3 regions of the Sorangium sp. So ce381 genome follow, and region 1 is predicted to be linked to each of the others. Evidence: riboswitches for the same ligand, from Rfam matches in the RefSeq annotation. Region 1 holds a riboswitch; each other region holds the start of a gene.
What was found. A riboswitch is a leader RNA that binds a small molecule or an ion and turns the genes downstream of it on or off. The one in region 1 is predicted to bind cobalamin.
Positions count from the first base shown of each region.

Region 2: linked by a shared signal. The riboswitch ahead of WMF29_RS01345 (energy-coupling factor ABC transporter permease) and the one ahead of WMF29_RS04870 (TonB-dependent receptor) in region 1 are both predicted to bind cobalamin.
Region 3: linked by a shared signal. The riboswitch ahead of WMF29_RS21165 (TonB-dependent receptor domain-containing protein) and the one ahead of WMF29_RS04870 (TonB-dependent receptor) in region 1 are both predicted to bind cobalamin.

Region 1 covers NZ_CP150336.1:1,310,718-1,320,943, forward strand. Annotated here, with positions in the region: gene WMF29_RS04845 (DUF1990 family protein) at 1-320, shown strand, start outside; gene WMF29_RS04850 (haloacid dehalogenase type II) at 376-1,185, opposite strand; gene WMF29_RS04855 (LysR family transcriptional regulator) at 1,442-2,380, shown strand; gene WMF29_RS04860 (hypothetical protein) at 2,368-2,862, opposite strand; gene typA (translational GTPase TypA) at 2,939-4,825, opposite strand; cobalamin riboswitch at 4,986-5,193, shown strand; gene WMF29_RS04870 (TonB-dependent receptor) at 5,431-7,674, shown strand; gene WMF29_RS04875 (hybrid sensor histidine kinase/response regulator) at 8,138-10,042, shown strand; gene WMF29_RS04880 (DNA-directed RNA polymerase) at 10,210-10,226, shown strand, end outside.
Region 2 covers NZ_CP150336.1:338,466-348,691, reverse strand. Annotated here, with positions in the region: gene WMF29_RS01360 (tetratricopeptide repeat protein) at 1-3,605, opposite strand, end outside; gene WMF29_RS01355 (3-hydroxyacyl-CoA dehydrogenase family protein) at 3,864-4,754, shown strand; gene WMF29_RS01350 (enoyl-CoA hydratase/isomerase family protein) at 5,309-6,130, shown strand; cobalamin riboswitch at 7,297-7,504, shown strand; gene WMF29_RS01345 (energy-coupling factor ABC transporter permease) at 7,603-8,316, shown strand; gene WMF29_RS01340 (hypothetical protein) at 8,340-8,663, shown strand; gene WMF29_RS01335 (CbiQ family ECF transporter T component) at 8,653-9,402, shown strand; gene WMF29_RS01330 (ATP-binding cassette domain-containing protein) at 9,399-10,226, shown strand; gene WMF29_RS01325 (CbiX/SirB N-terminal domain-containing protein) at 10,202-10,226, shown strand, end outside.
Region 3 covers NZ_CP150336.1:5,621,679-5,631,904, forward strand. Annotated here, with positions in the region: gene WMF29_RS21160 (hypothetical protein) at 1-465, opposite strand, end outside; gene WMF29_RS21165 (TonB-dependent receptor domain-containing protein) at 459-2,453, opposite strand; cobalamin riboswitch at 2,697-2,923, opposite strand; gene dhbC (isochorismate synthase DhbC) at 3,160-4,428, shown strand; gene WMF29_RS21175 ((2,3-dihydroxybenzoyl)adenylate synthase) at 4,425-6,095, shown strand; gene WMF29_RS21180 (isochorismatase family protein) at 6,194-7,186, shown strand; gene WMF29_RS21185 (siderophore-interacting protein) at 7,233-8,078, shown strand; gene WMF29_RS21190 (2,3-dihydro-2,3-dihydroxybenzoate dehydrogenase) at 8,091-8,867, shown strand; gene WMF29_RS21195 (PepSY domain-containing protein) at 9,155-10,051, opposite strand; gene WMF29_RS21200 (hypothetical protein) at 10,150-10,226, opposite strand, start outside.

The DNA of each region.
Region 1 (10,226 bases):
TGGCGATCCTCGTCCGCGTGCTCGGGATTCACTGGCTCAACGCGTGCCGGATCGTCTACACGGTCGATGAGACGAGCGGCCCTGTGCGCCGGTTCGGCTTCGCCTACGGGACGCTCGAGGAGCACGGCGAGCGCGGCGAGGAGCGCTTTCTCGTCGAGCACGACGAGCATTCCGGCGAGGTCGCCTACGACATCTTCGCCGTCTCCCGGCCGAACCACCTCCTCGCCCGGATCGGCTTTCCCTACGCGCGCCGGGTCCAGGCGCGGTTCGCCCGCGACTCCATGCGCGCCATGCGCAGCGCCGTGACCTCGCCGCCGTGAGGCGCGCCGGGAGCCCTGGGACCAGCTGATCGCGCAGGCCGCGGGGCCCCGCCGGTCACGCCCTCTCCTTCACGAACTCCACAAGATCCGACAGGCTCGCTCCCGTCGCGTCGGCGCTCACGCCGAGCTCCTCGGCCGGCAGGCCCAGGCGGTTGACCCAGAACGTCGGATAGCCGAACCACCGGGCCCCCGCGGCGTCCCAGCCGGCGAACGCGACGAACGCGATCTCCTCGCGCGTGAGGCCGAACGCGTCGAGCGCCATCCGGTACGCGCGAGGATCCGGCTTGTACGTCCTCGCCTGGTCCGTGCTGAGCACGTGCTCGAACAGGCCCCCCAGACCGGAGCTCTCGATGGCGGCCCCGAGCATCTTCGGGGTGAAGTTCGACAGGAACGACAGCCGGATCCCCGCGCCTCTCAGCGCCCCGAGCGCCGGCAGCACGTCAGGCCACGCCCGGAGATCGAGGTACGCGCCGAGGAGCCGCGCCCGCTTCTCCTCTCCGAGATCGAGCGCCAGCGCGCGCTCGGCGAACACCAGCGCATCCGCCGTCACCTGCCAGAAGTCGGCATACTCGTGGGAGGCGACCCGGAGCCACGTGTACTCGAATTGCCGGGTGCGCCACGCCTCGCTCAGCAATGCACCCTTGCCAGGACAGAGCTCCTCCGCGAGCGCCGCGATCGGCCGCGGATCGAAGATCGGAAAGGCGTCGAAGGCGATCGCCTTGATCTTCGATCCCGCCGCCGGCCGCGGCGGCGCCGGCCCGTGCTGCGCGGCACAGGAGGTGGTCCCGGCCGGCGCCGAGCCCAGGAAGCCCGCCGCGGCCGTTCCGGTCACGCGGTGGAGAAACTCACGACGATTCGTCAACATACCAGCCTCCATCCGACCATCCGATGTGAAACACACGACCTGCGAGAGCGCGAGAACGCGAGTGCCCGAGCGCCCGAGCGCCCGAGCGCCCGAGTGCCCGAGTGCGAGAGTGCGCGGGGTCGCGGGTGCGCGAACGCACGCTGGAGAGCATGCGCGGTCCGCCGTTGCCGGGGGATCCACCATCGACGTAGACTCGGCATGCACCTTTGCATGGCGCGGAGCGCTCTCCGGCAGCAGCGCCCCGCGCCCCGGAGCCATGCTCGACTGGGACGATCTGCGCTACTTCCTCGCCGTCGCGCGGCACGGCAACCTCTCCGCCGCCGCGCGCGCGCTGAAGGTCACCCAGCCGACCGTGGGGCGGCGCGTCGCGGCGTTCGAGCGGCACCTCGGGGCGAGGCTCTTCCAGCGCTCGCCGTCGGGGTTCACGCTCTCGGCCGCGGGCGAGAGCGTGCTCGGCCACGCCGAGCGCATGGAGCAGGACGCGCTCGCGGCCGAGCGCGCCGCCGCCGGGCGCGACGCGGGCCTGAGAGGCCACCTCCGTATCACCGCGTCCGAGTGGCTCGCCACGCGCGTCCTCGGGCCGCTGCTCGTCCCGTTCCTCGCGCGCCACCCCGCCATCTCCGTCGATCTCATCGCGGACGCGCGGTGGCTGAGCCTGCCGCGGCGGGAAGCGGACATCGCCCTTCGCCCCGCCGCGTTCGAGCACCACGAGGTCTTCCAGCGCGAGGTCGCGCGGATCGGGTTCGGCCTCTATGCATCGGAGGCTTACCTCGCCGAGCACGGCCCGCCGGACTGGGGCCGGCAGTGCGAGGGCCACGCGCTCGTCACCATGAACGACGATCCTCCGGCGATCGCCGACCTGTCGTGGGTGCGCGCCGTCGCCGCGAAGGCCCGCGTCGCCGCGCGCACCAACGGCCGCGAGCCCCAGGCGACGATGGGGGCCGCCGGCGTCGGGCTCGTCTGCCTGCCCCGCTACCTCGGCGACGCGACCGCCGGCCTCCGCCTGCTCTCGCCGCCCTCGCCGCCGCCAGGGCGCAAGCTGTGGCTCGGGGTGCACCGCGATACGCGCGGGGTGCCGCGCGTGAAGGCGCTCGTCGCGTTCGTCGTCGACGCCCTCGGGCCGCTCCGGAGCGCCCTCGACCCCGGCGCGCGGCCGCGCGCGTCAGGCGGCGAGCGCCCCCGCTACCGGCCCTGATCGCGCTGACACGCCCTGAGCTGCTCGAACGGCGCGTCGCACGTCTGGGGCAGGAAATCGGTCCTGCACTCCCGATCGCGCCCGCTCAGGCAATCGAAGAGCGACGCGATCGACGGCGCGAGGAACTCGCAGGGGATCCGGTCCGCGGAGACGATGGTCTCGCCCATGCAATCGAAGAAAGGAGCGGTCTGCGCGTTGCAGGGGCGCTGCTCGGAGAGCAGGTCGGCGCAGCGCTCGCGACACCGGAGCTCCGGACACGTGACGCCGTCGAAGAGCGAGCAGAAGAAATCGCACGAGGCCTTCTGCTCTTCGATGGACGGCCGGCCGGAGCTCGCCGACTGCGACCCCTCGGCCGCGCCTGCGCCCCCGGCGCCGTCGGAGCTCTCGGGGAGCCCGTCGACGACGACGGCCCCGCCGCAGGCGCCCGCCCCCGAGAGCGCGACGACCGAAGCCAGGAAAGCGAAGAGCGGCGTCGTTCTCATCACGGCATCTTATAGCGCGGCAAGCACGGCAGGGGCGCGCCTCGGACGTCCCGCACGTCCCGCGCGCCCGCGCCGCTCACTCCACCGCCTGCGATTGCTCGATCGCGTCCTCGCGGCGCTCGCGGCGGTTGCACGCGAGCACCTTCTTGCGGACGCGCACCGCGTCGGGCGTGACCTCGACGAGCTCGTCGCCGTCGATCCACTCCATCGCCGTCTCGATCGTGAGCAGCCGCGGGCTGGCCAGGAGGACGTTCTCGTCCTTGCCGTGGTTGCGCACGTTCGACAGCTTCTTCTCCTTGATGACGTTGACGTCGGTGTCGTTCGGCCGGTTGTGCTCGCCGATGATCATCCCCTCGTAGACCTCGACGCCGGGGACGATGAAGAACATGCCGCGCGGCTGCAGGTGGTGCAGCGCGTACGGGGTCGCCACGCCGACGCGATCGGCGACGATGGCGCCGGTCGGGCGGCGCATCATCGGGCCGCCCCAGGGCGCCCAGCCGTCGAACATCGTGTTGAGCAGGCCCGTCCCGCGCGTCGCCGTCAGGAACTCGCCGCGGAAGCCGATGAGCCCGCGCGACGGCACCCGGAACTCGAGGCGGGCGCGGCCGAAGCCGGGGTTCGTCATCTTCACCATCCGGCCGCGCCGGGAGCTGAGGCGCTCGGTCACGATGCCGACGTAGGTGTCCGGCACGTCCACGACCACGAGCTCGAGCGGCTCCATCACCTCGCCGTCGATCTCGCGCGTCACCACCTCGGGGTTCGAGAGCTGCATCTCGTACCCCTCGCGCCGCATCGTCTCCACGAGGATCGCGAGCTGGAGCTCGCCGCGGCCGAGCACCACGAACGTGTCGGGCACCTCCGTCGGCTCCACCCGGATCGCGAGGTTCTTCATCGCCTCGCGCTCGAGCCGCTCCTTCAGGTGACGGCTCGTCAGGTACTTCGACTGCTTGCACTTGCCGGCGAAGGTCGACGTGTTGACGCCGATCTTCATCTTGATCGTCGGCTCCTCGACGACGATCCGCGGCAGCGCCTCGGGGTGCGCCGGATCCGTGATCGTGTCGCCGATCGTGACCGCGTCGATCCCGGCGATCGCGATCACCTCGCCCGCGACGGCGCTCTCGACCGCGACGCGCTTCAGCCCCTCGTAGGCGTAGAGCATCTTCACGTAGCCGCGCGACTGGCCGCCCTCGGCGAGGAGCGCGACGTCGGCGCCGGACCGGGCGGTGCCGCGGACCACCCGGCCGACCGCGAGCCGGCCCACGTACTCGTCGTGGGTCGTGTTGCAGACGATGACCTGGAGCGGACCGTCGGGGTCGCCGGAGGGGCCGGGGACCCGCTCGAGGATGGTCTCGAAGAGCGGCTCGAGGTCCTTCGCCTCGTGCTCGAGCTCGCGCTTCGCCTGGCCGAGCTTCGCCACGGCGTAGAGCGTCGAGAAGTCCATCTGCGCGTCGCTCGCCTCGAGGTCGCAGAAGAGGTCGAACACCTCGGAGAGCACCTCGTGGGCGCGCGCGTCGCTCCGGTCGATCTTGTTGATGACCACGATGACCGGGAAGCCGCGCTGGAGGCACTTCGAGAGCACGAAGCGCGTCTGCGGCAGCGGGCCCTCGGCGGCGTCGACGAGGAGGAGCGCCCCGTCGGCCATCATGAGCGTGCGCTCGACCTCGCCGCCGAAGTCGGAGTGGCCGGGCGTGTCGACGATGTTGATCTTGACCCCGCGGTACCGGATGCTCGTGTTCTTCGCGAGGATGGTGATGCCGCGCTCCCGCTCGAGGTCGTTCGAGTCCATGACCCGCTCGGCCACGACCTCGTTCTCTCGGAAGGCGCCCGACTGGCGGAGCATGTGATCGACGAGGGTCGTCTTCCCGTGGTCGACGTGGGCGACGATGGCGATATTGCGGAGATCGTTACGGGGCATATACGGCGGCGGCCGTGTAGCACGCGACCCACGGAGGAGCGAGCCCATCCTCGCTAGAGCCCGAACGTTCGGCCTGCACGGCAGCGGCGCGGCAGCCGCGCAGGGAGGCGCTCGGATGGAGAGCGCGAGGCGCGCGCGTGGCGCGGGCGAGCCCGCGCCGGGCGGGCGAGCGGAGCGCTAGCGATTGACAGCCGAAGGCGCGCGGCCATAGGGTGCGCGCCGTGCTGGTGCCCGGGCGTTCGCCTGGGCCGAAGAGGGAACCCGGTGAAATTCCGGGGCTGCCCCGCAGCGGTAAGCGAGAACGACCTCCACCCCAAGCACTGGCCCGACGAGGGCTGGGAAGCGGTGGACAGTAGGGAGCCGGCCAGGCCGGAGCGCTCGCGAGCCCGAAGACCTGCCAGCGCCCGGCGGCGGGAGACATCCGGCGCCGGTTCGACCTGGGAGCCTCGAGGGAGGCGGTGAGGTCCGAGCCGGTGCAGCTCTGCCTCTGCCACGTCCCGGATACCGAACCGCCCCCGCGTCGCCTTCCGGTCGCCCGCGGGGGCGAGAGGTCGGTCCAGCGCACCGTGCGATGGCCAGCCATTTCGTCCTCGCGGAGCTCGACGCGAGCGGCCCGAAGCCGCTCCGCGCGATTGCGGCGAAGGAGGACACGAATGCTGCGCGAGACGGTCACGACGAGCCACGGGCACCGCCATCCATTTCATCTGCTCGCCGCGTTATCCATGGTGCTGGCCGCCGCGCGGCCCGCGCGCGCCGAGGGCGACGCCCCCGCGGCGCCCGCCGCCCCGCCGGAGGCCGCCGCTGCACAGCCCACCGGTGAGGGCACGCCCGCGGGCGGCGCCGCGACCCCTGCGGGCAGCGCAGGCGCGCCCGAGGGCGACGCCGCGATCGAGGTCACGATCCAGGCGGAGAAGCCGGGCAGCGAGGCCGCGTCGCGCGTCTCCGTCGGACACCGGGAGCTCGAGCTCAGGCCGAGGCTGCGGCCGGGCGACATCCTCGAGTCGGTCCCCGGGCTCTTCGCCGTGCAGCACGCGGGCGGCGGCAAGGCGAACCAGTACTTCCTCCGCGGGTTCGACGCGGACCACGGGACCGACGTCGCCTTCTTCGTCGACGGCGTGCCCGTCAACATGGTCAGCCACGGCCACGGGCACGGCTTCACCGATCTCTACTTCATGATCCCGGAGCTCGTGACAGGGCTCGACGGCTACAAGGGGCCTTATTACGCCGGCATCGGCGACTTCGGTACGGCGGGCGCCGTCAACCTGCGCTTCGCCGAGAAGCTCGAGGAGAGCTACGCGCAGGTCAGCCTGGGGCAGTACGGTATCCAGCGCGGCCTCGTCATCGCCTCGCCGGATCTCGGCGACGCGTGGCGCGCTGTGGCCGCGGCGGAGATCTACCGGAACGACGGGCCGTTCGTGAGCCCGGAGCGGCTCAAGCGCTTCAACGTGTACCTGCGGGCCACGCACGATCTCGGCGACACGGGGAAGGTCCAGATGACATGGATGTCGTATGGATCGACCTGGCACGGCTCCGGCCAGATCCCCGCGCGCGCCGTGTGCGGCGAGGGCGAGCAGGGCGGGCTGAACCCGCCGCCGTCGGCGTTCGGACAGCCGTGCATCGACCATTTCGGCGCCGTGGATCCGACCGAGGGCGGGGCGACCGAGCGGCACATGGCGTCCCTCGCCTACTCGACGGCGTGGCGGGACGCCGATCTGAGCGCGCTGGCCTACCTCGTCCGCTACCGCTTCACGCTGTACTCGAACTTCACGTTCTTCAGCGAGGACGCCGTCCACGGCGACCAGATCGAGCAGAACGACGACCGCACCGTCGGGGGCGCCGATCTCCGGTTCCGCAGGCAATACGAGATCGGCGGGGCGAGATTCACGACCTCGCTCGGCGCGCAGATCCGCGCGGACGCGATCGACAAGTCCCTCCACCACGACGAGGCGCGCGAGCGGCTCGAGGAGAAGAGCAGGACCCACGTCGACGAGAGCCAGATCGGCGTCTACGTCGAGCAGGACGCCCGGCTCCGGCGCTGGCTCCGCGTCGTGCTCGGGGCGCGCGGGCAGTGGATCGACGTCAACGTGGACGACCCGGGCGAGGACCTCGAGAGGACGGGGAACAGGTCGAGCGGCACCCGGGGGCAGATGCAGCTGCTCCCGAAGCTCACGGCGATCGTGTCGCCCGTCGAGGGGCTCGATCTCTTCGCCCACTTCGGGCGGGGCTTCCACTCGAACGACGCGCAGGGCGCGGTGCTGGGCGAGGGGGCGGCGACGTTGATCACGCCCGCGACGGGCTATGAGGTCGGCGTGCGGGTCGCGCCCTTGCGCGGGCTGTCGCTGAGCGGGGCCGGGTTCCTCCTCGACGTGGACTCGGAGCTGGTGTGGAGCGGCGACGCGGGCGCGACCGAGGCGTCGGGGCAGACGCGGCGCTACGGGATCGAGATCGGCGGGCGCTACCGGCTCGGGAGCTGGCTCTTCGCGGACGTGGACGCGACCTTCACCCGCGCGCGCTTCCGCGAGAACGCCGGCAACGCGAGCGCGGTCGCCCTCGCGCCGACCCGGACGCTGACCGCGGGTGTCGGCGTCCGCCCGACGTTCGGCGCCTTCACGCCGTTCGCGGCGCTGCGGGTCAAGGCGATCGGCGCGCGGCCCGCGACCGAGGACGAGTCGCTCACCGCCGAGGGGTTCACGGTCGTCGACGCCAACGCCGGGCTGCGGTGGAAGCACGTCGAGGTGGCCGTGGACATCCAGAACCTCTTCGACACGACGTGGCGCGAGGTCCAGTTCGCGAGCGAGTCGCGGCTGCCGTACGAGCCGGCCCCGGTCACCGGGATCCACTACTCGCCGGGGTGGCCGTTCACGGCGATCGGGCGGGCGACGCTGTACTGGGAGTAGACGCAGCGCCGCCTGAAGCGATGTCGACTCCGATGGTCCGCGCCGTCCCCGCCGCGCGTTCCACTCCACTCATGCCGGGTGGTCCTCAGGAATGCGCGACAACCCTGCTCTCGACCCATCCACGGCGCCGTCATGGCCCCTCCACGCTGCGGCTGGCCGGGGAGCTGGGGCGCCGTAGCGCTCGCCAGTCGCGGTGTCCTCGAGGTCGGGTGGCTCGCGCTGGACACGCTCGATGGCTCCACGATCGATGAGTCCGCCTTGACACGCTCGAGCCGCTCCAGCGGGTCGCGGTGGCCCTGCGCGGCCGCCGGCGGACGCTCTCGACGCCGGTTCATGTGGCCATTGCTGTGCTCGTCGCTCGCCGCTGCCAGCCGCCGTGATGACGGCTCGCGGACGCGGAGAGCAGGACAGGAAGGGAGAGCATGGCGTGGCGAACGTGTAACCATGCTGTAGGCTGTGCCGCATGGATCCGACAGGGCTCGGCGCCGATCTGCAGTTCCGCATGCTGGTCGAAGGCGTGAAGGACTACGCCATCTTCATGCTGGACACCGAGGGTCGCGTGATCACGTGGAACGCCGGCGCCGAGCAGATCAAAGGATACTCCGCGCAAGAGGTGATCGGCACGCACTTCTCGCGCTTCTATCCGGCCGAGGCGATCGAGCGGAAGTGGCCACAGACAGAGCTCGCCGAGGCGCGGCGCGTAGGCCGCTTCGAGGACGAAGGCTGGCGCGTGCGCAAGGACGGCTCGATGTTCTGGGCGAACGTCATCATCACCGCCCTCCACGGCCCCGACGGCGAGCTGCGCGGCTTCGCCAAGATCACGCGCGATCTGACCGAGCGCAAGCGCCAGGAAGAGTCGCTGCGGCAGAGCGAGGAGCGCTTCCGCACGCTGGTCGAAGGCGTGAAGGATTACGCCATCTTCATGCTCGACCCCGAGGGCCGGGTGGCCACGTGGAACGCCGGCGCGGAGCGGATCAAGGGATGCTCCGCGCAAGAGGTGATCGGCACGCACTTCTCGCGCTTCTATCCGGCAGAGGCGATCGAGCGCGGCCGGCCAGAGGCGGTGCTCGCCGAAGCGCGGCGCGAAGGCAGCTTCGAGGACGAAGGCTGGCGCGTGCGCAAGGACGGCTCGTCGTTCTGGGCGAGCGTCCTCGTCACGGCCATCCGCGGCCCGAGCGGCGAGCTGCGCGGCTTCACCAAGATCACGCGCGACCTGAGCGAGCGCAAGCGCCTGGAGCAGATGGAGTCCAACGCGCGCCAGATGGAGGAATTCGTGGCGATGCTGGCGCACGAGCTGCGCAATCCGCTGGCGCCGATCGCCAACGCGACAAGCGTCCTCAAGCTCGAAGGCAAGGACAACGCCCAGGTCGTCTGGGCGGCCGGCCTGATGGAACGGCAGCTCGGTCAGCTCGTGCGGCTCGTCGACGACCTGCTCGACGTGAGCCGCATCACGCGCGGCAAGATCGCCCTGGAATCCAAGCGCATCGATCTCGCCGACGTGGTGACGCGCGCGGCGGAAGCGTCCCGGACCTGGATCGACGCGCGAGAGCAGGTCCTCGAGGTGCAGCTGCCCGCCGAGCCGCTCGCCATCGTCCAGGGCGACCTGGCGCGGCTCACGCAGGTGGTGATCAACCTGCTGCACAACGCGGCGAAGTTCACGCCGCCGCGCGGCTCGATCCGGGTCACCGTGGAGGCGGACGGCGCGCAGGCGACGCTCCGTGTCCTCGACAACGGCGCGGGGATATCGCCCGAGCTGCTGCCGCAGGTGTTCGACCTGTTCACGCAGGGGGATCGCGGCCTCGATCGCTCCGAGGGCGGGCTGGGCCTCGGCTTGCCGATCGTGCGCCGGCTTGTCGAGCTGCACGGCGGGACGGTCCAGGCGCTCAGCGAGGGGCCCGGCCGCGGCAGCGAGTTCATCGTGCGATTGCCGCGGCGGACGCGCCCTCTCGCGCCGCCGACGGTGGGCGCACCCGCAACGCAAGCCGGGCGCAAGCTGCGCATCCTCGTCGTCGACGACAACCGAGACTCGGCCGAGAGCATGGCGCTGTTGCTGAAGCGCATGGGCCACGACGTGCATGCGGTGTTCGACGGTCCTTCAGCGCTCGATCTCGCGGCGCAGCTCCAGCCGGACGTCGTGCTCCTCGATATCGGCATGCCGGGCATGACAGGGTATGACGTCGCGCGCGCGCTGCGCCGCATTCCAGGCCTCGCGGGCCTATCGCTGTTGGCGATGACCGGTTACGGCCAGGAAGCGGACCGCCGCATGAGCCGGGAGGCCGGGTTCGACGTGCACCTGGTCAAGCCGATCCGCGCGGACGTGCTGAAACAGCACCTGGCGGACATCTCCGCTCGTTCTGGAGCCGGCTGAGCGCCCCATCCCGTCACGCGCCCCCGAGGCGGCCGCGACTCCGCCGTGGCGTCGCGAGGCGCCATCACGCGAGCGGTTCGTCGCGCGCTGTAAGCTGCGCCTGGCCGCCCCGTTGCGGAGAGGTGCGCCGCGGCCATCTCGCCGAGGCCTCTTCAACGAGGGCTCCCATGCCGTTCTCTGTCCA
Region 2 (10,226 bases), 970 kb from region 1:
TGGAGGCTCGCCGCGCGCTCGCAGAGCTCGACCTCCACGGAGCTGCCGAGCACCTTGTCGCCCTCGGTGCGGCCCGCGACGAGGTGCACGCGGTACGCCTCCGCGAGGTCGGTCGGGCGGCCGGCGCGCCGCGACAGCTCGGCGGCGCGGTCCCAGAGCTCGATGTCGTCGGAGAACTCGTGCAGCGCCCGGAGGAGCGCGTCGAACGCCGTCCCGGCCGCGTGCAGCTTCGCCTCCTCGACGCTCGCGAGCGTGAGGTAGAGCTCCCGCCGCCGCGCCGGATCCCGCTCCGACTCGAGGATGACCCGGAGCGCCATGGCCTCGCGCCGGTGGTTGCCCGTCTCGGCGTACTCGACGGCGAGCACCTTGGCCGCGCGCACGCGCGTCTCCGGGCGCTCGACGAGCCGCGAGAGGACGGCGATCGCGTCCGGGTCGTGCGCCGACAGATCGAGCGCGCGCACCGCCGCCTCGAAGGCGTCCGCCGGCCGATCCAGCCGGTCCAGGTAGAGCGTCGCGAGCTCGATCTCGCGGCGCGCCCGCTCGTCGCCCTCGCTGACGTCGCGGTGCGTGGCCACGATCACGGACGCCGCCTCGTACTCGCCCGCGGCGTTCAGGAGGCGCGAGAGCACCCGCAGCGCGTTGATGCGCCCGGGCGTCAGCGCGATGACCTTGCGCAGCAGCTCGATCGCCTTCGCCGGGTCGCCGAAGACCTCCTCCTCGAGCGTCGCCCACTCCTCGAGGATCTCGGCGCGATCCTCGCCCCCGACCTGGCTCGCCCTGAGCTCGAACAGCCACCGCAGATCGGCCTGCCGCTCGTTCGCCCGGAGGAGCGCGTCGAGCGCCCGCACCGTGTCGTCGTCCGACGGGTCGTCCTCGACGAGGCCGCGGTAGACGGTCACCGCCTCGTCGAGCTTGCCCATCTCGCGCGCGTACACCTCGGCGAGCTTCAGCCGCAGCGTGCGCTGCACGTCGGTCGCGAGGTCCTCCGCCGTCCGGAGCCGGCCCTCGACCGCCTCGACGAACGGCCCCCACGAGCCCGCCGCCCGCGACCAGGCCTCGAGCAGGTCGAGCCCCTCGTCGTCCGGCTTCAGCTCGTAGGCGCGGCGCGCGTAGCCGAGCGCGCTCGGCTTGTCCGAGAGCGGCCCGCCCGTCACCGCCGCGAGCTTGCGCAGCATGCCGACCTGCGCCTCGGCGTCGTCCGTCGCGTCGAGGAGGATCTCGTAGAGCGCCGGCAGCCGGGCCCACTTCTCCTCCTCCTCGTAGATCGGCACGAGCGCCGCAGCGGCGCGCGCGTCCTTCGGCGAGACGCTGAGCACGCGCTCGTACGAGCGCGCCGCGCGCTCGGGCGCCTTCAGCTGCTCCTCGAAGATCCGGGCCGCGCGGAAGGAGATGTCGAGCTTCGTGGCCGGGTCGGTCGCCTTGTCCGCCGCGCCCGAGAGGAAGTCGACGAGGCCCTCCCAGTCGTTCTGCGAGGCGTAGAGCTCCTCGAGCCCGTCCCAGTCGCCCGCGGCGAAGTACGCGTCGCGCAGGACGCGGAGCGCGCGCGCGTGCCCCGGCGAGAGCGTGAGCACGCGCCGCCACGTCCGCGCCGCCTGGGCCGGATCCTTGAGGCGCTCGGCGTACACGGCCCCGAGCTTCTGCAGCGAGACGAGGCGAGCCGCGTCGTCGGCCGCGAGGTCGACGCGGCGCTCGAGCACCTCGGCGACCGTGGCGAAGTCCTTCTCGCGCTCGGCCTGCTTCTCCAGCGCGTCGAGCACCCCGGGGGCGCTCGGGTCGAGCTCGAGGATCCGCTTCTGCAGCGCGATCGCGTCCGCGCCGCGGTCGAGCCGCTCGGCGGCGAGCTTGGCCATCTCGCCGAGGAGCTCGATCTTCGCGGCGCCCTCGGCGCCCTCGAGCTTGCGCTCGTAGAGCGAGTAGAGCTGCGGCCAGGCGCGCCGCTTCAGGTACAGCTCGCGGAGCTTCTGCTGCGCCTCCTCGTCGATCGGCTCGACCGTGAGCAGCGCCTCGTACGCCGCGATGGCGTTCTGGACGTTGGAGAACTGGTCGAACCAGCGCCGCGCGACCGCGCGGTAGAGCCCCGCCTTCTCGGCGGGGCTCTCTGTCAGCTCGGCGAGGCGCTGCTGGTACGAGAGCAGGTCGCGCCAGCGCCCGAGCGACTCGTAGATGCGGGTCAGCTCCCGCACGGCGTCGACGTCCTTGTCGTCGAGCTGCACGATCTGGGTGAGGACCGTGACGAGGGCCGCGTCGTTCTTGGCGCGATCGCGGTAGATCGCGGCGATCTCGCGGAGCACCGCGACCCTGCCGGCGACGTCGTCGGCGGGCGTGCGCTCCAGGTCCTGCCGGTGGAGCTCGACGAGGGCGTTGTACCCCTCGGTCTGCAGGTAGAGGCGCTTCAGGGCGTCGCGCGCCTGGCGGTTCTCCGGGTCGGTCCGGAGCACGGACTTGTACTGCTCGATCGCCTTGGCGGCGTTCTCCTGCGACTCGGCGAGCCGCGCGAGCTCGGTGGCGATGGCGCGCTTCTCGGGGCCGTCGGGAACGGCGCGCTGCGCGTCCGTGAGGATCGTCGTGAGCCGCGGCTTGTCGCCGCGCTGCTCGAGGACCTCGCGGTAGAAGTTGAGCATCCCGGCGTGCGCCGGGTCGGCGCGGCGCACGCGGTCGAAATAGGGCTCGGCCGCCTGGGGCTGGCCGCGCATGCGCCAGTGGACCATGGCGATCTGCACGAGCATGCCGAGCTCCTCGCCGGGCTTCACGCCGCCGCTGCGGAGCTGGTCCTCGTAGAGGGCGACGAGGCGATCCCAGTCGCCCGCGGCGGAGTAGGCCTCGGTCAGGAACGAGAGCGCCTCGGGCTGGCCTGGCGAGAGGTCGAGCAGCTCCTCGTACGCCGCGACAGCGCGGGCCGGATCGCTCAGGCGGGCCTTGATGGTGCGCGCCGCGCGGACGGCCGCCGCGATGCGGTCCTCCTTGTTCTGGGCCTCGCCCTTGACGATCGACTGGACGCGGACGACGGCGTCCCAGTCCCCCGCGGTGGAGAAGGCGATCTCGGCGAGGTTGGCGGCGCGGAGGTTCTTCGGGTCGAGCTTCAGGGCGAGCTCGATGAGCTCGGCCACCCGCTCGCCGAGCTCGGCGCGGCCGTAGCGGTAGCCGATGTCGGCGGCGCTCGTGTAGAGCGCGCTCTTGAAGGCGCCGTCGGTCGCGCCCTCGGCCTCGGCCACGTACCGGTCCACGAGGTCGCGCCACCGCTCGCGCTTCGAGGCGTCGGTCTCGAGCGCCTCGGCCGCGGCGTCGTCGTCGGGGCGCAGCTCGATCAGCCGCTTGTAGGCGGCCGCCGCGCGGTCGACGTCGATGAGCTCCTCGTGGTAGACGCGGGCGAGCTCGGCCTGCATCGCGGGCTCGACGGCGCTGCCCGCGGCGAGGGCGATCTCCAGCTCGAGGAGGCGGGCCACGGCCTGCCATTCCTTCCGCTGCTCGTGCCGCCCGCGCGCCGCGCCGAGCAGGCGCTCGACGTCCCCGGGGCCCGCGCCGTTGTTCGGAGCAGTCACGGCCTCCGCGAGCTCGTTCCAGGCTGCCTCGTTCTCGGGCTCATCCTGCAGACGCCCAAGGGCCATCCGAATCGTCTCAACGCTCATCGTATCTCCGCGGACCTCGCGAATTCGGTCCGGTCCGTTCACGGGCCGGGCGAAGATAGCCGGGCGGACGATACGGTTTCAAGGATCCTCGCCCCCGCGGGCCTGGAAGGTCGGGCGGAGCTTTCGCGCGCTTCTGCTCCTGTGGCGCGGGGACGTCCGAGCGGGCGGGCCGTCGGACCGTCTGGCCGCGGCGAGGGCGGTTCACCGCGCTCTCGGGTTCGGCTATCAACCGCGGGCATGGAAGCTACGACGATCAAGCGCTTCGGGGTGATCGGCGCGGGCCAGATGGGGCGAGGCATCGCCCAGGTCGCCGCGGCCGCGGGCCTCGAGGTGGTCCTGTGCGACGTCTCGAGGGCGCTGGCGGAGTCGGGCAAGGCCCAGATCGCCGCCATCCTCGCGAAGCAGGTGGAGAAGGGCAAGCTGGCCGCGGAGGCGCGGGAGGCGCTCCTCGGCCGGGTCGCGGTGGCCGACGGGATCGCGGGGCTGGCCGGGGTCGACCTGGCCGTGGAGGCGGTGACCGAGAACTTCGAGGTGAAGAGCGGGATCTTCAAGCTCGCCGACGCGGCGCTGCCGAAGGGGGCGATCCTGGCGTCGAACACGTCGTCGATCTCGATCACGCGGCTGGCGGCGGTGACCGGGCGGCCTGAGCTGGTCATCGGGATGCACTTCATGAACCCGGTGCCGCTGATGAAGCTGGTCGAGCTCGTCCGTGGGGTCCAGACGTCGGACGCGACGTACGAGGCCGTCCGGGCGCTCTCGGTCGGGCTCGGCAAGACGGTGATCACCTCGAAGGACCAGCCCGGGTTCATCGTGAACCGGATGCTGATCCCGTTCCTCAACGAGGCGTGCTTCGCGCTCCAGGAGGGGCTGTCCACGCCGGAGGACATCGACGCGGGGGCGCGGCTCGGGCTGAACCACCCGATGGGGCCGCTCGAGCTCGCCGATTTGATCGGGCTGGATACGGTGCTGTCGATCGCGGAGGTGCTGCACCGGGAGTTCGGGGACTCGAAGTACCGGGCGGCGACGCTGCTCCGGAACCTGGTGGCGGCGGGGTGGTACGGGAAGAAGAGCGGGCGGGGGTTCTACGTGTACGACGAGAAGGGGCAGAAGAGCGGGCGGGCGGTGTAGGCGGCTGCCACGGAGCCAGGGAGGGAGGGGGCGCCGCGCGGGGGGCCGGCGGGGGCCCCTCCCACGAACTCGCGCCTTTTGGGGGGCTATGGCCGGCTGAACGGCGGGGCCGGTCCGGGAGGGCGTCGCACGGAGCGGGCCGGCGCTCGGGTTCGTGGGGCCCTACCCCGCCGGCCCCCCGCGCGGCGCCCCCTCCCTCCCTGGCTCTCTCCAGGCGGGGATGAGGGGAGCGGCGACGGGATAAGCGCGATGTGAACACGGATGTGCGGGTCGGAGGATGGGCGGTCGGCCCGACTCACTACGATCGCACGGGGGCTCGTGGCAGGGCGTCAGATCGCGCGCACCCGCACTCAAGCGGGGAGTTCGGATTATCGAGCGACGGGCTGTGTCCCGGAACAGGCGCGTGACGTCCTCTGGAAATCGCTCGCTTGGATCGCTCGCTCGTCGGCTCGGCAACGGTCTCGGCAAAGCGAGATCGGTCGGACACCGAATGAGGCCTTCGCGCGCGACGGCAGGCGCTTCCCCCCGGCGCGGCGCGCTGCTAACCACGCTCCATGACCGCTCAAGAACAGCAGCCGGGGGCCCGCGGTACGCTCCAGTTCGTCGCCGTCGAGCGCGCGGGTCACGTCGCCACCGTGACCATCCAGCGGCCCGACAAACTCAACGCCCTGAACCCCGCCGTCCTCGGCGAGCTCACCGCGGCCTTCCGCGACCTCCTCACGCCCGCCGAGGGCAACGAGGTGCGCGCGGCGGTGCTGACCGGCGCCGGCAAGGCGTTCGTCGCCGGCGCGGACATCGCGGAGATGGCGACCATGAACAGCATCGCCGCGAAGCGGTTCGCCGACGCTGGCCACCGGCTCGCCGAGCTCATCGAGACTGCCCCCTTCCCCGTGATCGCCGCCGTCAACGGCTTCGCGCTGGGCGGCGGCTGCGAGCTCGCCCTCGCCTGCGACTTCATCTACGCCGCCGAAGGCGCCAAGCTCGGCCAGCCCGAGGTGAACCTGGGCGTCATCCCGGGGTTCGGCGGAACCCAGCGGCTGCTGCGACGGGTCGGGCCCGGACGCGCGCGCGAGCTCGTCTATTCAGGAGACATGATCACCGCGCAGCAGGCGCTGTCGATCGGGCTCGTCAACGCCGTCTTCCCGGCGACCGAGCTCCTCGCGCGCGCCCACGAGACCGCCCTCAAGATCGCCTCGCGCGGCCCGCTCGCCGTCGCCGCCGCCAAGCGCGTCCTCCTGCGCGGCGAGAGCCTCGACCTCGCCGCCGCCAACGAGCTGGAAGCCCAGGCATTCGCGGCGCTCTTCGGCAGCGAAGATCAACAGCTCGGAATGAAAGCGTTCCTGGCGAAATCCCAGGCCACGTTCACCGGAAAGTGACGCCTCGGAAGGCACGAACCGCGCGCTCGAGGGGCAAAAAAATACCGCGCATCACGCTGGAGGGGGGCCCAGAATGACCGCGGCAGGAAAACCGCGCCGGAGTCCTGAACGTCCGCCACGGTGCTAAGAAGAAAAACCGCATGCGCTCCGGGCTGGGGGGTCCGCGCCGGTGCGCATGCGGTAGTCAGATTGTGGCATCCGCAAGCGCGTTGTCGATAACAAAGTGCAACGCCTGCACGCCGGGCGAGCAGAGCGCTCCAGACGCGAAGGCAGCCAGGCGAGCGCACGACCCACACACACAAGCTCTGCCGGAATTCACGTTCGAGCCGGGCATACCCCTCCACCGAAGACAGCGCTCGGCGCAGCGTTCATTTCGCATTCCGAGACGAGCGAACACGAGATCCCCCATCTCTTCAATAAGAGACGCCACGACGCGGCAGGCAGCACAACGGACACCTGCTCCCGAGTAAAGAGCCAGGACGAATAAAGCACACTACGGAAGGAACGCGCCGGCGCCTGTGTTCAAGCGCACGAGAGCCCCTGCGTGCGCGCAGGCCGCGATACGCGCAGCGCGCGCGAGGCCACAAAGTAAACAGGTTTTATCTAAGGGGGACATATTTCACGACGTGTGCTCGACGACTCTTCGCCTGATGCGTCTGGGTCAATTTCTCGGCCTGGGCCATCGCATGACAGGCCTGGATGGCTCGCCGGCGCGCGCCTGTCTGCTCGATGGGGGCCCCGACAGGCGCACGGCGCGCCTCGGCAGCGATGGCCTCGTGCGCCGCTGCAGCGCCCCCCGAGGGCGAGGTGGCCACCAGCGCAGGCATCACCGCCGCACCGACGCCGTAGACGAGGGAGCTCGCGGCGTGCAGCGGCGGACCGGAGCGCGCCAGGTGGAAGCGCGCGCCCGGGTCGATGCACCGGGTCGACGCACCCGGGTTCGCCCGGTCCGCGCACGCGGGGTGCGCGCGCCCAGCTCGCGCGATCGCGTCGCCAGGACACGCGGGCCGACGCGCAGGCCAGCGCGCGCAAGGCGGAGCCCGCGCGCTCGACGGTGAGCTCGTCTGACACGCGAGGCCCCGTGCAGCGTCCGCTGGGCACCTCCGCCGCGATCGGGGCGCGACGTCCTTGACGCCGGGCACGAAACGGGATTACCGAGCACCGGCCTGACAATCCATTCCTCGGGTGCCCTCCAGGGCATAACAGGGAAGCCGGTGCAAAACCGGCGCGGTCCCGCCACCGTGAGTGGGGAGCTGCCTCCGAAGACCACTGGGCCTCATTGGACGAGGCCTGGGAAGGTGGACGCAGCGCTGGGAGCTCGATCAGCTCCCTGAACCCATGAGCCGGGAGACCTACCCGAGCCTCCCACGAGGTGCAGCTTGCGCACGTCTTCGTGGCGTTCGGGTGCGGACTTCACCCGGAGCGCCGAAATCGGTCTTCACGGCCGCTCTTTGTCGATAGCCGCCGTGTCCCTGGGGACGCTCCTCGCGCCCCGGCCCGCGGCCGCGATGCACCTCGCGGAAGGCGTCCTGCCGCTCGGCTGGTGCGCCGCCTGGAACGCGCTCGCCCTGCCCTTCGTCGCGATCGCCCTCCACCTGCTCCGGCGCCGCACCCAGCAGGACGCCTTCTACAAGCCGTTCGTCGGCCTCATCGCCGCCGCCGTCTTCGCGATCTCGTGCATGCCCGTGCCGGTGCCGACCGCCGGGACCTGCTCCCACCCGTGCGGCACAGGGCTCGCGGCGGTGCTCATCGGCCCCTGGATGACCGTCCTCGTCACCGTGGTGGCGCTCCTTATCCAGGCCCTCTTCCTCGCGCACGGCGGCCTCACCACGCTGGGCGCCGACGTCGCGTCGATGGGCATCGCGGGCGCCTTCACCGGATACTTCGTCTTCCACCTCGCGCGGCGCTGCGGCGCGAACCTCTGGGTCGCGGGCTTCCTGGCGGGCGTGACGTCGGACTGGGCGACGTACGCCACCACGGCGCTCGCGCTCGCGCTCGGGCTCTCGGGCGAGGGATCGGTGACGGCCATGTTCACGGGCGTCGCCCTCGCCTTCGTCCCCACCCAGCTGCCGCTCGGCCTGCTCGAGGGCGTCATGACCGCGGGGGCGCTCGCCTTCCTGCGCACCCGGCGGCCCGACATCCTGGACCGGCTCCAGGTCGTCCGGCTCGCCCCGGGGGCATCGTGACGCGGCGGCTCGGACAGCGCCCGGTGTCAGCGCTGCTCGCGCGGCGCGCGTGCGTAGCCTGCGAGCGCGCGCTCCAGCTCGCCGCTGCCCTCTGGCTCGCCGCCTGCCGCAACGCGTCCTGGGACGGCGTCGACGAGGCCGTGGTCCGCCGCGTCGCCGAGGACGCAGGGCGCCACGAGACGGGGCCGCTGTTCGCGGGCCTCGAGGGCGACCTCCTGCTGTTCGCGTTCCTGTGGGCCGGGCTCCTCGCCGGCTTCGCCCTCGGCTACTTCTCGCGCGTGCTCTTCGTCGAGCGCGCGGACGCGCCCGCGGGCAAGGCCGGCGGCGAAGGCCTGCGTGCGGACTGATCCCCCCGCGCGGCTCCGCGACGTGGACGCCCGGCTCCGCCTCGGGGCCGCCGTGGCGGCGTGCTGCGTCGCCGCGGGCGCGCGCTCGCCCGTCACGCCGGCCGCGCTGCTCCTCCTCGCGTGCGCGGCCCTCCACCTCCAGGGCACGCCCGCGCGCGCCGTCCTCCGCGCCGCCGCGCCCGCCGCGTGGATCGGCGCGGTCGCGGCGGCGCTCGCGCTCGCGCTCACGCCGGGGGCGCCGCTCCTCCCCGGCGCGCCGTTCCCTGTCGACGCGATCACGGCCGAGGGGGCCCGCCGCGCCGTCGCCATCGGCGCGCGCGTCCTCGCGGCGGCCGCGGTGCTCCGGTGGCTCGCCGGCGCCGCCGCGCCCGCCGAGATCGAGGCGGCGCTCGCCGGGCTCGGCGTCCCCGCGGCCCTCGTCGAGCTGCTCGCGCTGACGCGGCGCTTCGCCGGCGTGCTCCAGCGCGCGGCCGACAGCGCGTGGAGCGCCGCCGCGCTCCGCGGCGGGTTCACCCGCCCCGGCGCCGCCGCGCGCTCGGCCGGCGCCGTCGCTGGCGTCGTGGCGCTCCGCACGCTGGAGCGCTCCGAGAGCGCCGCGCTCGCGATGCAGCTCCGCGGCTACCAGGGGAAGCTCCCCGTGGCGGACCGAAGGGCGAGCGCGCCCGCCGCGAACCTCGCGTTCGCCGCCGCCGCCATCGCGGCCCTCGGGCTCAGCGTCGCCGCGGGAGAGGCCGGATGATCGCGATCGCGCTCCGCGCCCCCCGGATTGGCTACCGGCACGGCGAGCCCGTGCTGCGCGACGTGCGCCTCGACGTCGCCGAGGGCGAGTCCGTGGCGGTGCTCGGCGGCAACGGCGCCGGCAAGACCGCGCTGCTCCGGACGCTCGTCGGGCTCCTCACGGCGCCCGGCGGCGGCGTCGAGATCGCGGGCCGCCGCGTGGGCTCGCCCTCGGACGCCGTCGCCGCGGGCGCCGCGCTCGTGCTCCAGGACCCGGACGACCAGCTGCTCGGCGCGACGCTCCTCGACGACGTCCTGTTCGGCCCGCGAAACCTCGGCCTGCCCGCGCCCGAGGCGCGGCGCCGCGCCGAGGAGGCGCTCGCCGCCGTGCAGATCGCGCACCTCGCCGATCGGGCCATCGAGGCGCTGAGCTTCGGCGAGCGCAAGCGCGCGTGCATCGCCGGGATGCTGGCGATGCGGCCGCGGGTGCTGCTGCTCGACGAGCCGACCGCGGGGCTCGACCCGGAGGGCGAGCTCGCCCTGTGCCAGACGCTGCGCGCGCTCTCCGAGCAGCAGGGGACCACGCTGGTCACCGCGACGCACGCCGTGGATCTCGTGCCGCTCTTCGCAACGCGCGCCGTCCTGCTCGGCGACGGCCAGGTCCTCGCGGACGGGCCGCCGCGGGAGGTGTTCGCGCGGGGGGAGCTCCTCGCGCGGGCGCGGGTGCGGCGGCCGTGGGTCGCCGAGCTCTGGACCCGGATGAGGCCTGTGCCGCCGCAGGGCGGCGCGGGGCTCCCGCTCACCCTGGAGGAGGCGCTCGCGTGCATGACGACGGTCTCCTGCTGA
Region 3 (10,226 bases), 4.3 Mb from region 1:
GCTCGGGTTGCTCCCGTAGCGCGACACGAGCGCGCGGTCCGCGCCCACCTCGATGTAGTCCTGCGGGTTCGACTCGAACCCCTGCCCGACCGGGAGCTGCGCGAGGACCTCGGCGGTCTCGAGATCCATCCAGGTGATCACGTTCGTGCCGAACCGATCGAGCAGGACCACGCGGCCGGACGGCGGCGCCGCCCTCGGGACGTCGACGTCGCCGGACAGCGCGAGGCTGAGCCCCGGCTTCGCCGCGCCGCTCGACACGAAGGAGGGCGACAGGGTGGTCCCGTCGAGCTCCGACACAACGATGTTCGTCGACTGGTAGTCGCTCGTCACGATGACGACGCCGCTCTCGCACGCGTCGCCGTCGCCGCCGCCGTGGACGCCGCCCGTCGACGGCGGCGGTGAATCCACGTTGCAGCCGAGGAGCGGAATCGAGATCGCGATCGCAGATAGACTGATCTTCACCATGTTGACTCCAGTGTGAAAAACACGCTCCGTCCCGGGAGCGGATACCCGACGACATCCGTGCGCCGCGCGTCCAGCAGGTCCGCGACGCGACCCCTCACCGCGAGGTGCCCGCCGAGCCACCTCGCCTCCGCGTCGAGGTCGACGGTCGCTTGCTCCGCGATCACGCCGAGGCCGGCGGGATCGGCGTACCGGCTCGACTGGTACACGGCCCGGAGCTCGCCCGACGCGCCCGAGAACACGGCGCCGTCCGGACGGTTCCACTCGGCGTGCAGGCGCGGCGCGACGACGAGGCGCGAGCGGAACGGGAGGATGTCGTTCCTCGTCGTCCGCCCCGGCGTCGTGTCCCGCGGATCGAGCAGCGTCGCCGCGATCTCGGCGCGGAGGAACGGGGTCACCTCGACCCCGGCCAGGAGCTCTGCGCCCACGACGCGGGCGCGGCCGACGTTGTACGGGCTCACGTAGCCCTGGCCGGATTTCTCGTACGCGACGAGCCCGGAGACCGCGCTCCCGAACGCGAACGCGTCGATGAAGGCGCCGCGCACGACGGCGCCGCGCCCCGTCTGCGCCCGGATCCCGGCCTCGATCGTGGCGCCGGACTCCGGCTCGAGCTCCACGTTGCCGTGGACGACGCCGGAGACGCCGTACACCTCGCCGAGCGTCGGGACGCGGACGTAGCGGCCCACGGTCGCGAGGAGCCGGATCCGGTCGCTCCCCGCCTCCACGCCGACCCGCCCGGTCGGGACGAGCACGTCGCAAGGGCGCTCCCGGTCCGCGCCGGTGGCGTGGCACTCCCCGCTCGCGAGGGCGTGCAGCGCGAGCCCCTCGCCGAGGCTCACCTCCGCGCTGACGGCGCCGCGCGCGAACGAGCGCCGCGCGCGCGCGAGCGGGACGTCGTCCGGCGCGCGCGAGATGCCCTCGCGCGCGACCGAGAGCACGGGCCGCACCCGGAGCCGGTCGGCGAACGAGAGCGTCGCCCCGAGCGTCTGCTCCAGGCGGCGGCCCGCGAGCCGGAGCTCCGGCGTGAGCAGCGCGAGCTCGAAGAGGGGATCGTGGACCTCCGAGCGCGCCTCGATGAACGAGGTGCGCGCCTCGATCGCGTGCTGCGCCTCGCCGCCGAACGGCACCCGCGCCACGACGGACGTCAGGACGCGCCGCGACTCCCCCCGCGCCCTCCGGGATGGCAGGAGCGCGAGCCTCGGCATCCCCTGCTCGCGATCGGTGCCGTTCGCGATCACGTCGACGATCGCGCCGCCCCCGAGCTCGACGCGCGCGAGCGCCCACGCGTCGATCGTGCGCACGTCGGCGTTCTGCCGGCGCTCCAGGGTGTCGTCGCTCTCGTCGAAGAGCGTCCCGCGATCGTCCACGAACGTGTAGCGGTTCTCCGCGGCCTCGGCGCTCACCCCGACGATCGAGCTCACCGGCCCCGCGCTGGCGCCGGCGAACGCCCACCCGCGCCGCGCGCCGAGCGAGCCCGCCATCGCCCCCACGCCGGCCGTCGTCCGGGAAGGCCGCCGCGGCTCGAAGAAGATCGCGCCGCCGGGGCCGAGGCGGTCGGCCTCGATGGGCGCGTTGCCGCGGTAGATCTCGACGCGCTCGATGAGCCAGAGGGGCACGAGCGAGAGATCCGCCGTCCCCACGACGTCGTCGTTCAGGCGGACGCCGGCGAGGTACACAGGCGTCTGCGTGGCGGTCGCTCCCCGGAGGGCCGCGGTCGCCGGCCCGCCGAAGCCGCCCGACTCCTCCACGCGGACGCCCGGCTGCGTGCGGAGCACGTCCGCCGCCCCGAGCCCCGCGCCGGTGAGGCGATCGCGGCTCAGCACCGACCCCGCGACGGACCTGTCCTTGGGCGGCGCGGGCGCGCGCAGGCGATCCCCCTCGACGCGCACCTCCAGCGGGGCTGTCTCCGGCGGAGCGGCAGCGCGATCGCCCCCCTGCTCGCCCGCCGGCCTGCGCAGATCGTCAGCGCGGGCAGCCGGCAGGGCTGCCACGGCGCTGCCGACCGCGAGGGCGAGCCAGCACGCCGCGCCGGCGCTCCGGCGCCGACGCGACCGACGATCAGAGGAATCAACCATTCACGCGCCGCCTGCCCGCGTCGACCCAGCGCTGCTCCGGGTGAGCCGAGAGCCGAAGCGAGGGGGCTGCGTGACGGGCCACGGCACCGCGCGCGAGCGAGGTGGTCGAGGGCCTGCGCGCCTTCCCCTCGAAGGCTCAGGTCAGCGCGCGCCAGCGCACCGGCGCGCGCACCTTCGGCAGGTCTTCGGACTCACGGGCGCTGCGGCCGTCGCCGGCCGCTCTCCTACGGATCACCGCTTCCCAGGCTGCTCTGGTGCATGCCCAGTGCTTCTTGGTGATCGTCGTTCCCGTTCACCGCTGCGGGGGCAGTCCCGGATTCTCACCGGGTTCCCTTTTCAGCTCGCCCGGCGATGGCCGGGCGAGCACCGATGGCGGGGCGACTCGTCGCACCCGTCACGCAGGATGTCAACGCAGAAGCGAAGCCCCGGAGCGCCCCGTCCACGGGCCCCACCGACGGCACACACCCGAGACAGAATCGGGAGTCCCTTGACAGTTTCGATCTTCCGTGCCATGAGTTACTTGAAACTGATTTTCTTTATCATAATCAAGCGGCCCGAGACCTGACGTCCAGCGCCCGATGACCCGAGCCCACGTGGCTCTCGACGCCCATCGGAGCTGAATGTGACGAGTTCCATCTCGATGCCGGCCTCTGCCGCGCTGCCCGCGGTGAACGCAGGGCAGCTGTTGAAGCAATACACCCCTGAGTCGGCGTTCTTCTTCGCGTCGCCGACACGCACCCTGCTCGCGCAGGGCGTACACGACATGATCCTCGAGCCGAACGGCGCGGATCAGGGCGACCGCCTCGCGGACCGCGTCACAAGGGTGCTCGCGGCGGCCTCGAGGGCCGGCGCCGGCCAGGGCCTCCCCATGGTGGTCGGCGCGGTGCCGTTCAACAGCACGTCGCCCGCTCACCTCATCGTGCCGCGGACGATCCAGAGCGCAGGCCCGCTCAACCACACGTCGGAGTCGCCGAGAGCGCACCTGCCGATTGCCATCCAGGAGCTGCGCCAGGTCCCGGAGCCCCGCGACTACGTGCGCGGCGTCGAGACGGCGGTGGGCCTGATGCGGTCCGAGGTGCTGAGCAAGGTGGTCCTCTCCAGGATGCTGGAGATGGTCCTGCGAGAGCCGGTCGATCTCCGCCTCGTCCTCCAGCGCCTCTCGCAGCAGAACCGGAACGGCTACACCTTCGCCGCGAACCTCTCGGATCCGACCGCGGGGCTCTCCGGCGCGGAGCGCGGCGTCGCGATGTCGCGCGCGCGGACGCTCCTCGGCGCGAGCCCGGAGCTGCTCCTGTCGCGCTCCGGGCTCCGGGTGATCGCCAATCCGCTCGCCGGCTCCGCGGTCCGCAGCCCGGACCCCGACGAGGACCGCCGGCGGGCGATCGCCCTGCTCGCGTCCGAGAAAGACCGGCACGAGCACGCCATCGTCGTCGACGCCGTGGCCGCCGCGCTCCGGCCGTTCTGCCGGCGCCTGAGCGTCCCCGACGAGCCTTCGCTCACGCAGACCCCGACGCTGTGGCACCTGTCGAGCCGGCTCACCGGGGAGCTGCGCGATCTCTCGATCTCCTCGATGAAGCTGGCCACAGCGCTGCACCCGACCCCCGCGGTGTGCGGATACCCGACGGACCGCGCCCGCGACGCCATCGAGGCGATCGAGCGGTTCGACCGCGGGTTCTTCACGGGGCTCGTGGGCTGGTCCGACGCCAGCGGCGACGGCGAGTGGGCGGTCGTCATCCGCTGCGCCGACGTCGCCGGCCGGGCGCTCCGCCTCTATGCCGGGGCCGGGATCGTCATCGGCTCCAGCGGCGAGCACGAGCTCGCCGAGACCACCGCCAAGCTCGGGACGATGCTGAACGCGCTCGGCCTCGACCGGGCGCCGGAGCGGGCATGAGCGCTCCGGAGGAAAGCCCGCAGGCGCCCGCGCAGGCGCGGAGGCAGGCGCTCGACGGCTGGACTCCGTGGCCGGCCGAGATGGCCGATCTCTACCGGCGCGCCGGCTACTGGCGCGGCGAGACCTTCGGGCGCCTGCTCCGCGAGCGGGCCGCGCGGCACCCCGATCGGATCGCGCTCGTCGGCGGCGATCGCCGGGTGAGCTACGGTGAGCTCGATCGGCGCGCCGATCGCCTCGCCGCGGGCCTCCTGCACCTCGGGCTCCGGCCGGGGGATCGCGTCGTCGTCCAGCTCCCGAACATCGCGGAGTTCTTCGAGGTGTGCTTCGCGCTGTTCCGGCTCGGGGCGCTCCCCGTGCTGGCCCTGCCCGCGCACCGGCGCGCCGAGATCGCGTATTTCTGCGAGCACACCGAGGCGGTCGCGTACGTCATCGCCGACCGGGACGGCGGGTTCGATTACCGGGAGCTGGCGAGCCAGATCCGGCGCGACGTCGGGACCTTGCAGCACGTGCTCGTGGCCGGCGAGCCGGGCGAGCACACAGCGCTCTCGAGCCTGGACCGGGAGCCCGTCGAGCTCCCGGAGCCCGCCGCGGGGGACGTCGCCTTCTTCCAGCTGTCCGGCGGGAGCACCGGCGTACCGAAGCTCATCCCGAGGACGCACGACGACTACCTCTACAGCGTGCGGGCCAGCGCGGAGATCTGCGGGCTCGACGAGGGCAGCGTCTACCTCGCCGTCCTCCCCGTCGCGCACAACTTCACGCTCAGCTCGCCCGGGAGCCTGGGCGTGCTCCACGCCGGAGGCCGCGTTGTGCTCTGCCGCCGCCCCAGCCCGGACGAGGCGTTCCCGTGGATCGAGCGGGAGCGGGTCACGCTGACCGCGCTCGTGCCGCCGCTGGCCTCGGTCTGGCTGGAGTCGGCCCGGGCGGCGCGGCACGACCTGTCGAGCTTGAAGGTGCTCCAGGTGGGCGGCGCCAGGCTCCCCGCGGAGGTCGCGCGCCGCGTGGGGCCGACCCTGGGCTGCAAGGTGCAGCAGGTGTTCGGGATGGCGGAGGGGCTCGTCAACTACACCCGCCTCGACGACCCCGACGCCATCGCGCTCGAGACGCAGGGCAGGCCCATCTCGCCCCACGACGAGGTCCGCGTCGTGGACGACGACGACCGCGACGTCGAGCCCGGGCAGGTCGGCCACCTGCTCACGCGAGGGCCCTACACGATCCGCGGCTATTACAGGGCCGACGCGCACAACGAGAAGGCGTTCACGCGCGACGGCTTCTACCGCACGGGCGATCTCGTGCGGCGGACCGCCGCCGGCTACCTCGTCGTGGAGGGCCGCGCCAAGGATCAGATCAACCGCGGCGGCGAGAAGATCGCGGCCGAGGAGGTCGAGAACCACGTCCTCGCCCACCCGGCGGTGCGCGACGCGGCGCTCGTCGCCATGCCGGACGCCCACCTCGGCGAGCGATCGTGCGCGTTCCTCGTGGCGCGCGGGCAGCCGCCGCCGGCGAGGGAGATCAACGCCTTCCTGCGCGAGCGCGGCGTCGCCCAGTACAAGGTGCCCGATCGCATCGAGTGGCTCGACGCCCTCCCGACGACGAGCGTCGGCAAGGTGGACAAGAAGGCGCTCCGCCGGTGGATCGCCGACAGGCTCGCGCAGGGAGCGCGCGCCTGAGAGGGCAGCGCGGGCCGAGGCGGCGCAGCGACGCCCGCGGCCCGTTCCATCGACAGGAGCGCTGCGACCAGAAGAGACGAGGAGAGAGAGGAACGACCATGGCCATCCCCCGCATCCAGACCTATCGCATGCCACGAGCCGACGAGCTCCCGGAGAGCCGGGCGTCATGGCGGCCGGATCCGGGGCGCTCCGTCCTCTTGATCCACGATATGCAGGAGTATTTCCTCGGCTTCTACGACGCGAGCGCGTCCCCGATGGTCGAGCTGATCGAAAGTGTCCGCCTGCTCCGGGAGCGGTGCGCGGCGAGCGGGATCCCGGTCGTCTACACGAAGCAGCCCGCCGAGCAGACGAGGGCCCAGCGCGGTCTGCTGACGGATCTCTGGGGGCCCGGTCTGACGCAGCAGCCCGACAAACACGAGATCGTGCGCGAGCTCGCGCCTGGAAGCGCCGACACCGTCCTCACCAAGTGGCGCTACAGCGCCTTCCAGCGCACGGAGCTCCTGGATCTCATGCGCCGGTGGGGCCGCGATCAGCTGATCGTGTGCGGCGTGTACGCGCACATCGGGTGCCTGCTGACCGCGTGCGAGGCGTTCATGAACGACGTCCAGCCGTTCCTCGTGACCGACGGGACCGCCGATTTCTCCCGGCAGCAGCACGACATGGCCATCACCTACGTCGCGCAGCGGTGCGGCGTCGCGCTGCCCACGAGCGACGTCCTCGCCGCGCTCGCGCCCCGCGAGCGGGCGAGCCCCCTGCGGCGCGAGGCGCCGGCGCCGGCGCCGCTCGGGGGGACGCAGGACCGGACGCCGTGGGTCGAGCGCCTGCGCGGCGAGGTGGCCGAGGTCCTCGACCAGCTCCCCTCGGCGATCTCCGATCGCGACAACGTCCTCGATCTGGGGCTCGACTCGATACGGCTCATGACGCTCGTCGAGCAGTGGCGCGCCGCGGGGATCGACGTCGCGTTCGTGGACCTCGCCGAGCTGCCGACGCTCGGGCACTGGTGGGAGCTCCTGTCGACCCGGCTGCCGCGCGAGGCGAGGCCAGCGCCCCGGCACCGCGCGGAGGCGCCCATCCAGGAAGCCACCGGCTGACCGGCCGAGCTTGCCCCACGACGGCTTCCCCATGGCACAGGTCACCATGAATCGCGTCGCGACATCCCCACCCGGGCCGGTGGCGCGCACCCCGCCGCGCCTGCTCGAGGTGCTGCGCACGACCGCGATCTCCCCCCGCATGCGGCGGATCACGCTGGGCGGCGAGGCGATCGCGGGGTTCCCCGCGCGCTGCGGCGGCGCGCACATCAAGGTCTTCTTCCCGCGCGGCGACCAGGCGGCGCCGGAGCTGCCCACGCTGGGCCCGGACGGCCCCGTCTGGCCTCCGATGCCTCGGCGGCCGATCACGCGCACGTACTCGGTGCGCAGGTACGACGCGCAGGCCGGCGAGCTGGACGTGGACTTCGTCCTGCACGGGGACGAAGGCCCCGCGTCGCGGTGGGCCCACCACGCCAGGCCGGGCGACCGCATCGGCATCGCCGGACCGGGCGGCCCCGATCCGATGCTCGGTCCCGCGGACTGGTACCTCCTGGCCGGCGATCTCTCCGCGCTGCCGGCCATCGGCGCGCTGCTCGAGGCCCTGCCGAAGACGGCGCGCGGCCACGCCGTCGTCGCGGTCCCCGACGCGGCGGACGTGCAGGAGATCGATCACCCGCCGCACGTCGCGCTGACCTGGATCTACCTGCAGGGCGAACACGCCCCGGGCCCCCGGCTCGAGGCGGCCGTCCGCGCCCTGGGGTGGCCAGACGGCCGCGTCTTCGCCTGGGTCGCGGGCGAGTCGTCGTCCGTCGTCGCGATCCGCGATCACCTGCTCGACGAGCGCGGGCTCGGGCGCGAGGCGCTGTATGCGATCCCCTACTGGAAGGCCAGCCAGTCCGAGGAGGCGTACCACGCGGAGCGGCACCGGATCATGGACGGGCTCGACAGGGCCTGACGGGAGCGAGCGATGGAGTTCAAACACAAGGCGGCGCTCGTCACGGGCGCGGCCCAGGGGATCGGCGAGGCCGTCGCCCGGAGGCTCGCCGCGCGGGGCGCCGCGGTGGCGGCGGTGGACGCGAACCGGGAGCGCCTGGGCGCCGTGGTCGCCGATCTCCAGGCGAGCGGCCATCGCGCCGCGGCGTTCGCGGTGGACGTGGCCGACGGCGAGGCGGTCGACGGCGCGGTGGAGCGGATCGAGCGCGAGCTCGGCCCGCTCGAGATCCTTGTCAACGTGGCCGGCGTGCTGCGCGTGAGCGCCGCCCTCTCGCTGAGCGACGACGACTGGGAGCGCACCTTTGCGGTCAACACCAGGGGGGTGTTCAACGTGAGCCGGGCCGTGGCGCGCCGCATGGTGCCGCGCCGATCGGGGTCGATCGTGACGGTCGGGTCCAACGCCGCGCGCACGCCGCGGATGAACATGGGCGCTTACGCCGCCTCGAAGGCCGCCGCGGCCCAGTGGACGAAGTGCCTCGGCCTGGAGCTCGCGCAGCACGACATCCGGTGCAACGTGGTGTCCCCTGGCTCGACGGACACGCCGATGCAGCGCGCGCTCTGGGCGGACGATCGCGGCGCTCAGGCGGTCATCGCCGGCGCTCCCGAGGCGTTCCGGCTGGGTATCCCGCTGCGCCGGATCGCCACGACGGACGACGTCGCCAGCGCGGTGCTGTTCCTGCTCTCGGACGAGGCGCGGCACATCACGATGCACGACCTCTGCGTCGACGGAGGCGCCACGCTGGGCGCGTGATCCTCGTCTTGCTTCGTTCGAGCGAGGGATGAGCCGCCAAGGCGTCAAGATTTCAAATTCATTATCTTCTTGGTGACTTGGTGGTTCATTCTCTGGTTTCCGAGCTGAGCGGTGTTCTGAGCACCGATCACATTGAAACCCGGAGAATTTTCACAGGGAGGCGGGGAGGCGGGGAGAAAGAAGCAAATGAATTTCTCCCTCTTCCTCTTGCTGTCTCTCGCTCCCCGCCTCCCCGCCTCCCTGTGAAATTCCTGCTCTTTTCTGGGGGTTTCAACCCGTTTGTCGCTCTAAGGGCCTTCCTTGCCGACGTGTCCGAACAGCGCGTCCGACGCCGTGCCGACCATCACCACCGCGGCGAGCGCCACGGCGGCGGCGATCGCGAGGGCGCCGAGGACCCGCGAGGGCTTCATCTGCCACCACATGGCGAGGCCGCTGAGCGCCCACACGACCAGCGTGATCCCGGTGATGTCCGCGAAGAGCGCCCAGAGCCAGGCCACGCCGCCGTGCACGGGGAAATGATGCGTCTTGTGAAGCGTCTCGAGCACCTCGACGAAGCGAGGCCACCCCCGCGCGCCGGCGTGCCGCCCGTCGAGCCGCCCCGTGCCCAGGTTGTATGTGACGTTCCAGGCGCGGCCGTCCGCGTCCCGCATACCGAAGCGCAGCTCGGGGCTGATCTTCGGGTGGGCGCGCAGCGGCCCCGCGGCGTCGACGCCGATCTTGGGCAGGAGATCCTTTATCTGCTCCTGCACCGCCGCCATCCTGTGTCCGGGCAGGTCGATCGCGACGCCGGCGAACGGGGGCGCGGGGGCCTCGGGCTCGGGAGGATGGCTGGAGACCGTCGCGCTGCCGTCGTCGAGGCGCAGGATCACCACCTGGCGTCCCCCGCCCGCGCTCGGCGCCGCGAGCAGCGGCCACCCGGAGAACGCGCCTGGGGTCCCCGGATCGAGCGTGTAGCGCGAGGGCGAGCCGGCGTTGAGCTGCTCGACGACCTGGCGCGCGAGCTCGCCGGGATCCCAGGGCTGGAACCCGGTGAGCGCCGACAGCTGCTCTCCCGAGAGCGACCGGCTGTCGATGTCTCGCCCGATCTGCGGGTGATTGAAGAGCGTGCCGCTGATCCCGAACAGCAGTATCCAGGGGAACAGCAGCAAGCCCAGGTACATGTGCACGCGGCGCACGACCTTCATGATCGCGCCGTAACGCGGCCGCCCGCGGGAGCCCCGTGGCGAACGGGGCCCTCGCGCGGCGTCGTCCCTCATCGCTTCTTCGTGATCGGGCGCGAGCGTCATCGGATCTTCGCGACGGAGAACGTGAGCCCAGGCGCGCTCACGCCCGCCTCACCGGGCCCGTCCTCGCCAATCT